2 regions of the Streptomyces roseoviridis genome follow, and region 2 is predicted to be linked to the other one. Evidence: riboswitches for the same ligand, from Rfam matches in the RefSeq annotation. Region 2 holds a riboswitch; the other holds the start of a gene.
The links. Region 2 has a riboswitch for glycine ahead of gcvT (glycine cleavage system aminomethyltransferase GcvT). Riboswitches for the same ligand answer to the same signal wherever they lie in the genome.
Positions count from the first base shown of each region.

Region 1 (7,495 bases), 1.5 Mb from region 2:
GGCCGCGATCGGCGTCGTCGTCCTGGCCGCGTTCGCCGCGTGGGAGCTGCGCGTCCCGTACCCGATGCTCGACATGCACTTCTTCCGCAACCAGAAGTTCGTCGGCGCGGTCGCCGGCGCCATCCTGGTGATGTTCGGCATGGGCGGCTCGCTGTTCCTGCTCACCCAGCACCTCCAGTTCGTCCTCGGGTACGAGCCGCTGGAGGCGGGTCTGCGGATGGCGCCGCTCGCGCTGACCGTCGTGGCGCTCAACCTCACCGGGGTCGGCCCGCGGATCGTGATGAAGCTCGGCACCCCGCTCACCGTCACCGTCGGCATGACGCTGGTGGCGGCCGGCCTCGGCTCGATCGCCCTGATCGGCGGCGGCACCGACGGCACCTACTGGGGCATGCTGCTCGGCCTGGTGCTCATGGGCACCGGTCTCGCCGTCTCCAACCCGGCCATGGCCAACGCCATCATGAGCGCGATCCCGCCGGAGAAGGCCGGTGTGGGCGCGGGCGTCAACGGCACCCTCGCCGAGTTCGGCAACGGTCTCGGCGTCGCCGTCCTCGGTGCCGTCCTCAACGCCCGGTTCGCCGCGCTCGTCACCGTCACCGCGACCTCGCTGCCCGCCGCCCTCGCCGCGGCCGGAAACGACACCGAGCGGGCGGCGATCTCCGACGCCTTCGCCACCGGGCTCCAGACCAGCCAGCTCGTGGGCGCGATCGCCGTCCTCGCCGGCGGCCTGGTCGCGGCGGCCCTGCTGAAGCGCGCCGAACGCGTCGAACGCGCCGAACGAGCCGAACGAGCCGAACGCGCCGATGCCGCAGGCAAGGCCGCCGAGCCGTCCGATCAGCCGACCGGAGCTGCCTAGCATGGTCGCGAACCACTGACGGACGGAAGGAACGCGATGGTCAAGGCAGCGGATCGGGCCAGGAACCCGGCGCGTTCCAGCGTCTGGCTGGAGAACGGGGACCGCCGGGCCGCCCGCAGCGGGGGCGGCCCGGCCGGGCTCGACCGGGACCGGATCGTCGCGGCGTCGATCCGGATGCTGGACGAGGAGGGCCTGGCCAAGCTCTCCATGCGCAAGCTGGCGACCGAGCTGAACGTCACCGCGATGTCCCTGTACTGGTACGTGGACACCAAGGACGACATCATCGAGTACGCCATCGACACCTGCTACGCCGAGATCGACCTGGCCGAGGTCGACTCCGCCGGCGACTGGCGCGACCGGATCAAGGTGCTCGCCCTGGCCTACCGGCGGATGCTGGTGCGCCACCCGTGGATGTCGCCGTGCGCGGGGCAGTACCTCAACATCGGCCCGCACGCGATCGCCGTCGGCTCCAAGATCCAGGAGGCGGTCCGGGCCAGCGGCCTGCCGCTCGACCGCCAGCCCAGCGCGATGTCGGCCGTCTTCCAGTTCGTCTACGGCTACGGGACCATCGAGTCCCAGTTCCAGCGCCGGGCGAACGAGGCCGGGATGTCGCAGGACGACTTCTACGGGGAGTCCATCAGAGCGTTCCGCGACGACCCGCGGTTCGTGGAGGCGCTGGAACCGATCGCGGAGATCCTCGACGAGCGCGCCTCGCACGGCACCGTCAGCGACATCTGGGACCGCGACTTCGACTACGCGCTCGAGGTCCTGATCGCCGGCATCGAGGTCATGGTCGAGCGGAGCCGTTCCGACCGCCCGGCTGAATGACGGAGCGGCGAGCCGTCCCCTGACCCGCCGCTCCGTACCCGACCCGGCCGCGCCTCCGCTCGAAGCGCGGCCGGGAGTCCTTCCTAGGCGCTCTGCCCGCTCTTCTCGCTCTGCTCGCTCTTCTCGTTCTTCTCCGCAGGCGCCGCGGGTGCCTCGGGGGCCGAGCTGCTCTTCAGCGCGACCTCCTTGATGAAGAGCGTCACCACGAAGGCGAGCAGCGCGAAGGGCGCCGAGTAGAGGAAGACGTCGCCGACGCCGTGCCCGTACGCACTCTCCATGACCGTACGGATCGGGGCCGGCAGCTTGTCCATGTCCGGGATGCCGCCGCCGCCCTGACCCACGGCCCCGGCGGCCTTCGGGCCGAGCTCGGCCAGGCCCTCCTTGACGTAGTCGGTGACCCGGTGGGCCATGACCGCGCCGAGCGCCGAGACGCCGATCGCACCGCCCAGGGAGCGGAAGAAGGTGACGACGGAGGAGGCGGCACCGAGGTCGGAGGGGGCGACCTGGTTCTGGGTGCAGAGCACCAGGTTCTGCATCATCATGCCGAGTCCGAGGCCGAGCACCGCCATGAAGACGGCGATGTGCCAGTACTCCGTGTCGTAACGGATGGTGCCGAGCAGGCCCAGGCCGCCGGTGGCGAGGGCGCCGCCGCTGATCAGCCAGGTCTTCCAGCGGCCGGTCTTGGTGATGATCATGCCGGAGACCGTCGAGGAGACGAACAGGCCGGCGATCATCGGGATGGTGAGGACGCCGGACATCGTCGGCGACTCGTCGCGGGCCAGCTGGAAGTACTGGCTGAAGAAGACCGTGCCGGCGAACATCGCGACGCCCACGAAGAGCGAGGCCAGCGAGGCCAGGGTGATCGTGCGGTTGCGGAAGAGCCGCAGCGGGATGATCGGCTCGGACGCCTTCGACTCGACGAGGACGAAGACCGCGCCGAGGACGATCGAACCGCCCACCATGACGGCGGTCTGCCAGGACAGCCAGTCGTACTTGTCGCCCGCGAAGGTGACCCAGATGAGGAGCAGGGAGACGGCGGCGCTGATGAAGAGGGCGCCGGCCCAGTCGACCTTGACCTGGCGCTTCACGACGGGCAGCTTGAGGGTCTTCTGGAGGACGAGCAGCGCGATGATCGCGAAGGGCACGCCGACGTAGAAGCACCAGCGCCAGCCGAGCCAGTCGGTGTCGGTGATGACGCCGCCGAGCAGCGGGCCGCCGACGGTGGCGACGGCGAAGACCGCGCCGAGGTAGCCGCTGTACCGGCCGCGCTCACGCGGGGCGATCATGGCGGCCAGGATGATCTGGGAGAGGGCGGTCAGACCGCCGACGCCGATGCCCTGGACGACGCGGCAGGCGATGAGCATGCCGGTGTTCTGGGAGAGACCGGCGACCACCGAGCCGGCGACGTAGATGACCAGGGCTATCTGGACGAGCAGCTTCTTGGAGAAGAGGTCGGCCAGCTTGCCCCAGAGCGGGGTGGTCGCCGTCATCGACAGCAGGGCGGCGGTGACGACCCAGGTGTAGGCGGACTGACCACCGCCGAGGTCGGTGATGATCTGGGGGAGGGCGTTCGAGACGATCGTCGAGGACAGGATGGCGACGAACATGCCGAGCAGCAGCCCGGACAGCGCCTCCATGATCTGTCGGTGCGTCATCGGCGGGGCGGCGCCGGGGCCGGCGCTCCCGTGAGGGGTGAGGCCGTCCCGCACACCGGCGTCGGGCGAGGTCGTAGCCATGAACTTCCTTCGTGGTCAAGCGTGATGGGCGTCGAGCGGAGCGGGCGTGAGGCGGGGTGGGCGTCACGCCGGGTGGGCGTCACGCGCAAGAGGCGTGAGGCGGGGTGGGCGTCACGCGGAATTGGCGTGAGGCCGGTGGTCGTCAGGCGGTGCGGGTGTCAGGCGGTGCGGGTGTCAGGCGGTACGGGTGTCAGGCGTGGTGGGCCCGGCAGTCCCCGAAGGAATCGCGGAGGCGGCCGAGCAGTGCGGTGAGCAGGGCGACGTCGTCGTCCGACCACTCCGTGAGGTGGCGGGAGAAGGCGTCGGTGACCCGGCGGTCGAGCTCGCCGAGCATCGCGTACCCCTCGGGAGTGAGCCGCAGGATGCGGGATCGCTTGTCGTCCGGGTCGGGCAGTCGCTCGATCCAGCCGTACTCCACGGTGTGCGCCACGTGGCGACTGCACACCGACATGTCGACGGCCATCAGCTCGGCGAGCCGGCTCGTCCGCATGTCGCCGTGGTGTTTGACCAGGGCGAGCACGGCCGCCGCACCGCCCTGGCAGTGGGCGGGCAGGGCCCGGGAGAGCCCGCGCTTCACGGCGCCGAAGGCGCTCACCGCTCGGGCGAGCTCCTCGTACCGGTTCCGGTTGACCGTCTCCATCGCACACTCCGACATCTTGTTGCTTAGGGCAACGATAGAGATGGATGGTTGCTCCAGGCAAACTAAATCGGTCAAAGCGTGCTAAAGAATCGGCAAAGCGGGTCGGAGGGGGAGGGCGCGTGCAGGTCCGGGGCAGGGCCGGAGGGCGGGGCTTGGGGCCGCCACCCCGACTTCGCTAGGGTCCGGCCCATGGCACACAACCCCCAAGCACCGTACGGCCAGGGCGGCGGTCAGGCCCCCGAGGGCTCCTACGACCCCGCAGGCAGCACCCAGATGTTCCGCGCCTTCGTCGACGAGGGCACCCCGCAGCGGCAGCAGCAGACCGCCGCCGCGACTTCCTCCGGCCCCCGCGTGGGCCTGATCGTCGGCATCGTCGTCGCGATCGCCGTCCTCGCGGGCGTGGCCTGGCTCGCGCTGGGCTGACCACTATCGACCGACCGGCCTTCAGGAGGGCGGTCGGGCCGGAGGCTCCACGGGGGCTTCGGGCCCGGCCGCCCTCTCCGCGTTGTCGCAACCCTCGCCGCGCCGGTGCGCCGGTGCGGCGGTGCGGCGGCGCAGTGGGGGCAAAAGAAAAGGCCGGGAGCCGTATGCGCTCCCCGCCGTACTCAACGTATAGCGCACGGGGGGCCTTGCGGCAAGGCCCCGGTGGTGCCGCACAATCGGCGTCCTTCGCTCGAATCGGGCGAGGGAACCAGCCGAAGGGGGAACCACCGCATGCGCGTGGTGTTGTCGTCGTACGGGTCCCGTGGGGACGTCGAGCCGCTGGCCGCTCTGGCGGTCGTGCTCGGGCGGTCGGGGGCGCGAGTCCGCCTGGTCGCGCCCGAGGACCAGGAGTTCGCCGACCGCCTCGCCGGCGTCGGGGTCGAGATGGTGCCGGTGCGCCTTTCCATCCGCGCGCTGGCGGCAGGGCCGAGGCCGAACTCGGCGGAGGACATGGCCGACCGGGTGGCCGCGCTGGCCGAGGCGCAGTACGAGGCGGTGGCCGAGGCCGCCGAGGGGGCGGACGCCCTCCTGGCGACCGGTCTGTTCCCGGCGGTGACGGGAGCGCGGACGGCCGCCGAGCAGCGGGGCCTGCGCTATGCGTACGTGACCTTCTTCCCCGGGATGCTGCCCTCGCCGCACCACCCGCCGTATCCGCTGCCGGGGCACCCCCTGCCGGAGGGAGTGACGGACAACCGGGTGCTGTGGGACCGGGACGTCGACAGCGTGAACGCCGTCTTCGGCGCGGGACTCACCGCGCTGCGGGCCAAGGTCGGGCTGCCGCCGGTGCCGAGCGTCCGTCATTACGCCATGGGGGAGCGGCCGTTGCTGGCGGCGGACCCGTTCCTCGGTCCGTGGCAGGAGCCGGCGGACCTCGACGTGGCGCAGACCGGTGCGTGGTTCGTGCCGGACGAGCGGCCGCTGCCGGAGGAGCTGGAAGCCTTCCTGAAGGACGGGGAGCCGCCGGTGTACGTGGGCTTCGGCAGCATGGGCATGCAGGGCTCGACGGAACCGGCCCGGGCGGCCATCGAGGCGGTACGCGCCCACGGGCGTCGGGTCCTCGTGTCGCGGGGCTGGGCGGACCTGGGCCTGATCGACGACCAGGACGACTGCATGGCGGTCGGGGAGGCGAACCACCAGCGGCTCTTCCCGAGGGTGGCCGCCGTCATTCACCACGGCGGCGCGGGCACGACCACGACGGCGGCGCGGGCGGGAGTGCCGCAGGTGCTGGTCCCGCAGATCGTCGACCAGCCGTACTGGGCGGCGCGGGTGGCCGAACTCGGCATCGGCGCGGCGCACGACGGCCCGGCGCCGACCTACGCGTCGCTGGCCGCGGCCCTGTCGACGGCCCTGGCCCCGGAGACCGGCGCGGCGGCGAGGGCGGCGGCGGGCAAGGTGCGCACGGACGGGGCGGAGCGGACGGCGAAGCTGCTGGTGGAGGGGTTCGGGGAGCGGGCGTAGGGGGGTGGTGGCCGGGGTGCGGGTCTTGGGTGGTCGGGGTGGGCGTTGCTGGTGGGCTTCTGGATCGGCCGCCCTCTCTCCGAGTGTGGCCCCCTCCACCGACCCCTCAAGGGCGCTCCCTTCGGTCGCGTCGCTGCGCGATTGCGCTTCGCTCCACCCTTGACCGGCCGGCTCCGGGGTCCTTTTCACACTCGGAGGGCGGCCGGGGGGCGTGGCCACGCGGGCAGGCCGGGTATCGGCCGGGCGCCGTGGGCGGGTGGCGCGTTGGTGGGTGGGGGCCGGGTTTGTGGCGGGGGTGGGGGAGGCCGCTCCCCTCGTGGGGGGTGCGCGGCCGTGGAATGGGGTGCCCAATGTCGGTTCGGCGGCGAGCGGTAGTCGGTCGGCTGGGATTCAAGCCCCGCTGGTCACTGTGTGTGGGTGGGGAGGGTGGTCGGGGGCGGCCCGTCGGTGCAAACTGCCCTCTCGCGGGCTGTGATGTGACGGGGCAGGACTCCTGTGACGGGAGATGCGCTTCGGCTGTCTCGGCAAGGGAGTTTGCACCGCTAGGGCGGGGAGACCCGGGCAGGGTCTGGGCCCGAGGGATGCCTGTGCACCGAAGATCGAGTGCGGTCGACTCGGCTCGCTCGAGCTTCAGTTAGTGACCGGCTCGCGGCGATCGGTCATGTGCGCGCCAGGCTCGCCCGAGCGGCGATCATGAAGGCATTCTTGTGCTCTTCCAGGTGCTCGTTGATCTGCACATCCCCGATCTCGCGCCAGACCGCCTGGTTGAGCGCGTGTCCGTAAGCACGAGCGGGGGCCTCCAGGGCCGGGTCACAGAGCAGGGCGACCGCGCGGTCAGCCGTCCAAAGCTTGGTCATGACCTCTTGCGCCCCGGTCATCCAGCCGTCCTCGTCGGCACCCCAAACTTCCGGGCGAGCGTAGGCGGCCCGCTCGGCCAGCTGAGCACAGGCAAGAAACTCCTGGATGGCCTGCACCTGCTCGGCCCGGCGCGCATCGGCCGTCGCAGCCGACTGCCGCCTCTCCTCGGCCTCATCGGCCGACCGCTGGGCGGCACGCTGGGTGAACGCCGTCAGCGCCCCGCCAAGCACCACACCCGCGAGCGAGAACATCGATCCCCACAGTTCCCCCGCCATGCCAACTCTTCCTCTATGACCGGTCCCTGAGCATCAGGGCGCACGTCTTCTCGCCAGGAATGCCTGGGTCGACAAGCCTAGGCTGTTCGAATCTGCGAGACCCAGGGGCTGCCGAAGTGGTGGACACCTGCTGTCGGAACTCGCGAACAAACCAGCCACCCGACTCCACGCCCGCGCACCCCCCCCACGGCGGGAAAGGTCCTCCCTCTCCCCTGCCACTAGCCGAGCCCCCACCCACCAACGTGCCACTGGCCCGCGGCGCCCGGCCGATACCCGGCCCCCTTGCGTGGCCACGCCCCCCGGCCGCCCTCCGAGTGTGTAAAGGACCCCGGAGCCGGGCGGTCAAGGGTGAAGCGAAGCGCAA
Region 1 covers NZ_BAAAWU010000001.1:3,641,395-3,648,889, reverse strand. The annotation lists gene ABD954_RS16545 (MFS transporter) at 1-853, shown strand, start outside; gene ABD954_RS16540 (TetR/AcrR family transcriptional regulator) at 890-1,681, shown strand; partial or broken gene ABD954_RS16535 (MDR family MFS transporter) at 1,813-3,336, opposite strand; gene ABD954_RS16530 (MarR family winged helix-turn-helix transcriptional regulator) at 3,608-3,994, opposite strand; glycine riboswitch at 3,965-4,046, shown strand; gene ABD954_RS16525 (hypothetical protein) at 4,247-4,480, shown strand; gene ABD954_RS16520 (glycosyltransferase) at 4,772-5,998, shown strand; gene ABD954_RS16515 (hypothetical protein) at 6,658-7,131, opposite strand.
Region 1: linked by a shared signal. The riboswitch ahead of ABD954_RS16525 (hypothetical protein) and the one ahead of gcvT (glycine cleavage system aminomethyltransferase GcvT) in region 2 are both predicted to bind glycine.

Region 2 (7,495 bases):
GCCGTACGGCCCGGTTGCTCGTTGCTCTCGGTTCTGAATCAGTTCAGCTTAAACAGGGGGACCGTCACACGGCGGCGCGCTGGAAGAAGGGCCGTACCTTCTCCAGCATCCAGTCGGCGACCGGGTCCTGGGCCACGTCGAGCAGGATGAGGTTGACCGGCCAGGCGACCTCGATCCGGCCGAGGGCGCGGCCGAGGGCGTCCAGCGGGGTGGCGGGGTCGGCGTCGGGGTGGGTCAGCTGGACGCCGACGAAGAGGGCGGGTTCGGTGCCCTCGACGCTGGCGAGGGCGCGGCGGGCCGTGGCGACGGTGCCGAGGGCCTCGAACTCGGCGGAGGCGGCGGCGAGGAAGTCGACCGGGTCGTCCTGCCAGTCGGGTTCGAAGAGGCGGACGCGGCCGCCGGAGGCGGGCCCTGCCCCGTAGCCTCCGTCACGGGAGGCGCCCCCATGGGGGGTGCGGCCGACGCGGCAGAGCTCGGCGACGGCGGCCGGGGGCAGCGGGACGCCGACGGTGCCGCCGGGGTTCACGGCGATGCCGAGCTGCGGGGGCAGGCCGCGGGCGAAGTCGCGGGCGGGGGCGACGGTGAAGGACATGTGCTCGCCGACGCAGGCGAGGAACTGCTCGTGGGAGCTGAAGACGGGCACGTAGGCGGAGCCGTCGATCTCCATGGTGGGCAGGTCGAGGTCGGGGCTGTCGGGTCCGCCGCCGTTGGGCAGCGGCACCCAGACGGCGCTGCGGCCGAGGACCTCGACCAGCCTGCCGCCGGCGGCGGGGTTGCCCAGCGAGGCGGCCAGCACTTCCTCGAGCTCATTGCCCGGCCACGTCACGTCCACGGTTCTCGTCGTCCCCTTCCGGCACCTGCCTGCGGTTCAGCACCTTAACGGCGGCTCGCCGCCCCTGTGACCGAATAGGACGCCCGGGGGGCGGGAGTGGTTCACGCCACGTCGCGGAATCCGATCCGGCGCAGGGCGTCGGCGGCGTCCCGGTCGAGCAGGGTGACCGAGGCGCAGCCGGGCGGCAGGGCGCCGCTCTCGGCGGTGCGCACCAGGCGGCCGACGGCGCGGCGGTGCCGGGCGAAGGCGTAGCCGGAGACGCCGCGGCCGCGGGAGCGCTGGCCGGCGCGGGCGGTGTCGGGGTCGACGTCGAGCAGGACCAGGTGCAGGGCGGCGCCGCGCCTGCGGGCCTCCCGGGCGAGCCAGCCGCGCACCCAGGACTGGGTGCCGCAGTCGTGGACGATCACCCCGGCGCCCGAGCGCAGGGCGCGGCGCAGGCCCGCGTAGTGGGCGAGGCGGGCCAGGGGGCGCCACAGGGCGTACGGCAGGAAGCCGGGCAGCCGGGCCTCCCAGCGCTCGCGGGTGTGCTGCGAGTCGATGGCGCGGCCGGCGGCGGCGCGGTCCATGAGGGTGGACTTCCCGGCGCCGGGCAGTCCGGAGACCACGACGACGTCGCCGGCGGCGAAGGTCAGCACGCGGGGGCTGCGGCCGCCGCGCTCGCGCAGGTCGCGCAGGATCCGGGCGCGGCGCCGGCTTCTGACCCGGTCGCGGGCGCGGGCGCGGGCGGCCGCCCGCTGGACGGGTATGCCGGGACTCGCCGCGTAGGCGCCGGTGCGCTGGATGGTCATCTCTGCTCCCCCTGTCGGGCCTGCCGGGACCCTGCCCACGAAGTGTAAAGAAACGGTAATGGGACACAAGCGATTTGCCCGGCGGACCCGCCGTGCAATGATGAGCGCGCCACGCGCTCGCACGAGCGCGCACAACCGCATACCGGCCGCTCGAATCCGCGCGGGAGAGTCCCGGGCCGCCAGGCGCAGTCGCGCCGGACGTCCCCGGGCGCCGAAGGAGCAAGAACCTCCCTTGAATCTCTCAGGCCCCGTACCGCGTGGATGAGGCAGATCTGAAAAGCGGGCCGCACCTGTCGCGGCCCCACCCAAGGTGCAAGCCGAGGATGCCCTCGGTGAACCTCTCAGGTTCCATGACAGATGGGGAGGATCGTCCTCACCGTCATGCACGTCGTGCCCTGCACGCCCTGGGACCCGGGAGCCACCCCATGAGCACTGCCCCCCGCCTGACTGCCCTCGATGCGCTGCATCGCTCACTGGGCGCGACCATGACCGACTTCGCCGGCTGGGACATGCCGCTGCGCTACGGCAGCGAGCGCGACGAGCACAACGCCGTACGGACCCGCGCGGGCCTCTTCGACCTCTCCCACATGGGTGAGATCACCGTCACCGGCCCGCAGGCCGTGGACCTCCTGGACTACGCCCTGGTCGGCAACATCTCCACCGTCGGCAACGGCCGCGCCCGCTACACGATGATCTGCCAGGAGGACGGCGGCATCCTCGACGACCTGATCGTCTACCGCCTCGGCGAGACGGAGTACATGGTCGTCGCCAACGCCTCCAACGCCCAGGTGGTCCTCGACGCCCTCACCGAGCGCTCGCGGGGCTTCGACGCCGAGGTCCGCGACGACCGCGACGCGTACGCCCTGATCGCCGTCCAGGGCCCGGAGTCCCCCGGCATCCTGAAGTCCCTCACCGACGCCGACCTGGACGGTCTGAAGTACTACGCGGGCCTGCCGGGCACCGTCGCGGGCGTACCGGCGCTGATCGCCCGCACCGGCTACACCGGCGAGGACGGCTTCGAGCTGTTCCTGAAGCCGGAACACGCCGAGGGCGTGTGGCGGGCGCTGACCGAGGCGGGCGCCGGCGTCGGCCTGATCCCGTGCGGCCTGTCCTGCCGTGACACGCTCCGCCTGGAGGCGGGCATGCCGCTGTACGGTCACGAGCTGACCACCGCGCTCACCCCGTTCGACGCGGGCCTGGGCCGGGTGGTGAAGTTCGAGAAGACCACCAACGAGGGCCGCTTCGTCGGCCGCGAGGCGCTCGAGAAGGCCGCCGAGCGCGCCGAGACCGCTCCGCCGCGCAAGCTGGTCGGCCTGGTCGCCGAGGGCCGCCGGGTCCCGCGCGCCGGCATGTCGGTGGTCGCGAACGGCGAGGTCATCGGCGAGATCACCTCCGGCGCGCCGTCCCCGACCCTGGGCAAGCCGATCGCCATGGCCTACGTGGACGCCGCCTTCGCCGCGCCCGGCACCGAGGGCGTCGGCGTCGACATCCGGGGCACGCACGAGCCGTACGAGGTCGTGGCGCTGCCGTTCTACAAGCGTCAGAAGTGACAGGCGACTGACAGGGATCTGCCAGAAGTGACGTATCCCTCATCGATTCGTCTCATTCTGCATCTCACCTCGCAAGACCCACGTTCATCAGCACTCCCCCGATCCAGGAGAATCAGGTCATGAGCAACCCCCAGCAGCTTCGTTACAGCAAGGAGCACGAGTGGCTGTCGGCCGTCGAGGACGGCGTCGCCACGATCGGCATCACCGAGCACGCGGCGAACGCGCTCGGCGACGTCGTCTTCGTGCAGCTTCCCGAGGTCGGTGAGACCGTCACCGCGGGCGAGTCCTGTGGCGAGCTGGAGTCCACGAAGTCCGTCAGCGACCTGTACGCCCCGGTGACCGGTGAGGTCGTCGCGGCCAACCAGGACGTCGTCGACGACCCCTCGCTGGTGAACTCCGCCCCGTTCGAGGGCGGCTGGCTGTTCAAGGTGCGCATCGAGGCCGAGCCGGAGGACCTGCTCTCCGCCGACGAGTACACCGCCTTCACCGCCGGCTAACCGAGACCCCCCAGGGATCGAAACATGTCGCTTCTGAACACCCCTCTCCACGAGCTGGACCCGGACGTCGCCGCCGCCGTCGACGCCGAGCTCCGCCGCCAGCAGTCCACCCTCGAGATGATCGCCTCGGAGAACTTCGCTCCGGTCGCGGTCATGGAGGCCCAGGGCTCGGTCCTCACCAACAAGTACGCCGAGGGCTACCCGGGCCGCCGCTACTACGGCGGCTGCGAGCACGTCGACGTGGCCGAGCAGATCGCGATCGACCGGATCAAGGACCTGTTCGGCGCCGAGTACGCCAACGTGCAGCCCCACTCCGGCGCCTCCGCCAACCAGGCCGCCCTCTTCGCGATCGCCCAGCCGGGCGACACGATCCTCGGCCTGGACCTGGCCCACGGCGGCCACCTCACCCACGGCATGCGCCTGAACTTCTCCGGCAAGCAGTTCAACGTGGTCGCCTACCACGTGGACGAGGCCGGCCTGGTCGACATGGCCGAGGTCGAGCGCCTCGCCAAGGAGCACCGCCCCAAGGTGATCATCGCGGGCTGGTCCGCCTACCCGCGCCAGCTGGACTTCGCGGAGTTCCGCCGGATCGCCGACGAGGTCGAGGCGTACCTGTGGGTCGACATGGCTCACTTCGCCGGCCTGGTCGCCGCCGGTCTGCACCCGAACCCGGTCGAGTACGCGGACGTGGTGACCTCCACCACGCACAAGACGCTCGGCGGCCCGCGCGGCGGCATCATCCTGGCGAAGAAGGAGTTCGCGAAGAAGCTGAACTCCTCGGTCTTCCCCGGCTTCCAGGGCGGCCCGCTGGAGCACGTGATCGCGGCCAAGGCCGTCTCCTTCAAGGTCGCGGCCTCGGAGGAGTTCAAGGAGCGCCAGCAGCGCACCCTCGACGGCGCCCGGATCATCGCCGAGCGCCTGGTCCAGGACGACGTCCGCGAGCACGGCGTGTCCGTGCTGTCCGGCGGCACCGACGTGCACCTGCTCCTGGTCGACCTGCGCGACAGCGAGCTGGACGGCCAGCAGGCCGAGGACCGTCTGCACGAGGTCGGCATCACGGTCAACCGGAACGCCGTTCCGAACGACCCGCGCCCGCCGATGGTCACCTCCGGCCTGCGCATCGGCACGCCGGCCCTCGCCACCCGCGGCTTCCAGGCCGAGGACTTCCGCGAGGTCGCCGACATCATCGCCGAGACCCTCAAGCCCGGCTTCGACGCCGAGGCCCTGAAGGCCCGGGTGACCGCTCTGGCGGAGAAGCACCCGCTGTACCCCGGCCTGAAGTAATTTCGTACCCTTTTGTTGGTATGAAGCTCCGGGGCACCACGCACACTGGACAGTGAGCGGGGTGCCCCACCCCTTTACCGCCCTGCTCGCTCTTCCTGCTCGTTCTGCACCACCCCGGCAGACAACGGCGTCGCCCCCACAAGGAGTCCCCCGTGGCCATCTCGGTCTTCGACCTGTTCTCGATCGGCATCGGTCCGTCGAGCTCCCACACGGTGGGCCCGATGCGTGCGGCCCGCATGTTCGCCCGCCGCCTGAAGAACGAGGGCCTGCTGGCCCACACCGCCGCCATACGGGCCGAGCTGTACGGCTCGCTCGGCGCCACCGGCCACGGCCACGGCACCCCGAAGGCGGTCCTGCTCGGCCTGGAGGGCCACTCGCCGCGCACGGTGGACGTGGAATCCGCCGACGACGAGTTCGAGCGGATCAAGTCGAGCGGCCGGATCAACCTGCTCGGCGCGCACGAGATCCCGTTCTCGTTCGACGACGACCTGATCCTGCACCGCCGCAAGGCGCTGCCGTACCACGCCAACGGCATGACGGTCTTCGCGTACGACGCCGAGGGCGCCCTGGTCCTGGAGAAGACCTACTACTCGGTCGGCGGCGGCTTCGTCGTCGACGAGGACGCGGTCGCCGGCGAGAACCCGATCATCCCGGACGACACCGTCCTGACGTACCCGTTCCGCACCGGTGACGAGCTGCTCCGCCTCACCAAGGAGACCGGCCTGTCGATCTCCTCGCTGATGCTGGAGAACGAGAAGGCCTGGCGCACCGAGGCGGAGATCCGCGAGGGCCTGCTGGAGATCTGGCGGGTCATGCAGGCCTGCGTCTCGCGCGGCATGTCCCGCGAGGGCATCCTGCCCGGCGGCCTGAAGGTCCGCCGCCGCGCCGCGACCTCGGCCCGCAAGCTGCGCTCCGAGGGCGACGCCCTGGCGCACTCCATGGAGTGGATCACCCTCTACGCGATGGCCGTGAACGAGGAGAACGCGGCGGGCGGCCGGGTCGTCACCGCCCCGACCAACGGCGCCGCCGGCATCATCCCCGCCGTCCTGCACTACTACATGAACTTCGTGCCCGGCGCCGACGAGGACGGCGTGGTCCGCTTCCTCCTCGCGGCCGGCGCCATCGGCATGCTCTTCAAGGAGAACGCCTCCATCTCCGGCGCCGAGGTCGGCTGCCAGGGAGAGGTCGGCTCCGCCTGCTCCATGGCGGCCGGCGCCCTCGCCGAGGTCCTGGGCGGCTCCCCCGAGCAGGTGGAGAACGCGGCCGAGATCGGCATGGAGCACAACCTGGGCCTGACCTGCGACCCGGTCGGCGGCCTGGTCCAGATCCCGTGCATCGAGCGCAACGGCATGGCCGCGGTCAAGGCCGTGACGGCGGCGAAGATGGCGATGCGCGGCGACGGCAACCACCTGGTCTCCCTGGACAAGGTCATCAAGACCATGAAGGAGACCGGCGCGGACATGAGCGTGAAGTACAAGGAGACCGCCCGCGGCGGCCTCGCCGTGAACATCATCGAGTGCTGACATCGTAGGCCCTGACCAGCACGTTTGTCCTCAGCGCTGTCAGGGCCCTCCCTGCCTGCCTGGCGGAAAGTCCCTGAGATCTCCCTGCGACATGCGTGGAAGGCCCTGGGATGTCCCTGCGTTCTGGGCGCCAGACGGGGCCGCCGCCGCTGATCGGGCACGACACAACCGCTTGCGTAGGACCTCGGGTGGAGTCTGTCAGTGGCCGGGAAGGGGGCTCACCTCGTCGTCCGGCTTCGCCACTCTCCACCACGTACCGAACAGGACGACCGACCGACCTGAGCCACGTTCCTCCTCGGTGGCCGGTGCCAGACGAACGCTGACCCACGTCCCTTTCTCCGGGACTGGTAGCCCCAAGGCGCTGGCGATCTCAGGATCGGAGTTGCTGTGGTTCAGGACGAGGATGCCCTCGGTGGCCAGGATCCTCCGGGCCTCCCGCGCTCTCTTCGCCGCATCCCGCTGCCGGGCGACCGTGGCGAGGGCCGGAAGGGTCACCGACTGGCGCTGCGCCACACGGAACAGTTCGTTCACGCGCCCCTGGCCGGTTGTCTGGGCAAGCACCGTCTGCAGATCGGCAGCAGGAAGTCGGTTGAGGACGTTCACCGGCAGACGACTGTCCTTGTGGACCCACTCGATCGCTTCACGCCCCGCTCGGCTCAGATTCCGCTTGCCGTCCTTGTTGGCGCCGGAGAGCAGCAGCTCCTCGGCCGCCCTCACCACTCCGAGGCTCCACAACCCCCTGCGGTGGTCGAGGTGGACCAGCATGCACACACGGCCCTGGGCCTCCCTCGGGATGGTCCAGGTCGAACCAGACGTCACCTTGAGATCCACATCAACCCCGGCGATCCTGAAGTCGAGCGGTCCGCAGGTGTCGAACCGGAAGTGGTGTCGCATCAGGTTCCCGACGAGTTGCCCAGCCATCGCCTTCTCCGACTTGGTGAGCTCCTCCCAACGGAACCGTCCAGTGAGCTCCCCGTCGAACAGTTTTTCGGTGGCGCGCTCCAGCACGGCCGTCATGCGA
Region 2 covers NZ_BAAAWU010000001.1:2,189,407-2,196,901, forward strand. The annotation lists gene ABD954_RS09765 (enhanced serine sensitivity protein SseB) at 65-832, opposite strand; gene ABD954_RS09770 (AAA family ATPase) at 934-1,620, opposite strand; glycine riboswitch at 1,772-1,886, shown strand; gene gcvT (glycine cleavage system aminomethyltransferase GcvT) at 2,046-3,170, shown strand; gene gcvH (glycine cleavage system protein GcvH) at 3,290-3,667, shown strand; gene ABD954_RS09785 (serine hydroxymethyltransferase) at 3,692-4,951, shown strand; gene ABD954_RS09790 (L-serine ammonia-lyase) at 5,104-6,474, shown strand; gene ABD954_RS09795 (NaeI family type II restriction endonuclease) at 6,673-7,495, opposite strand, start outside.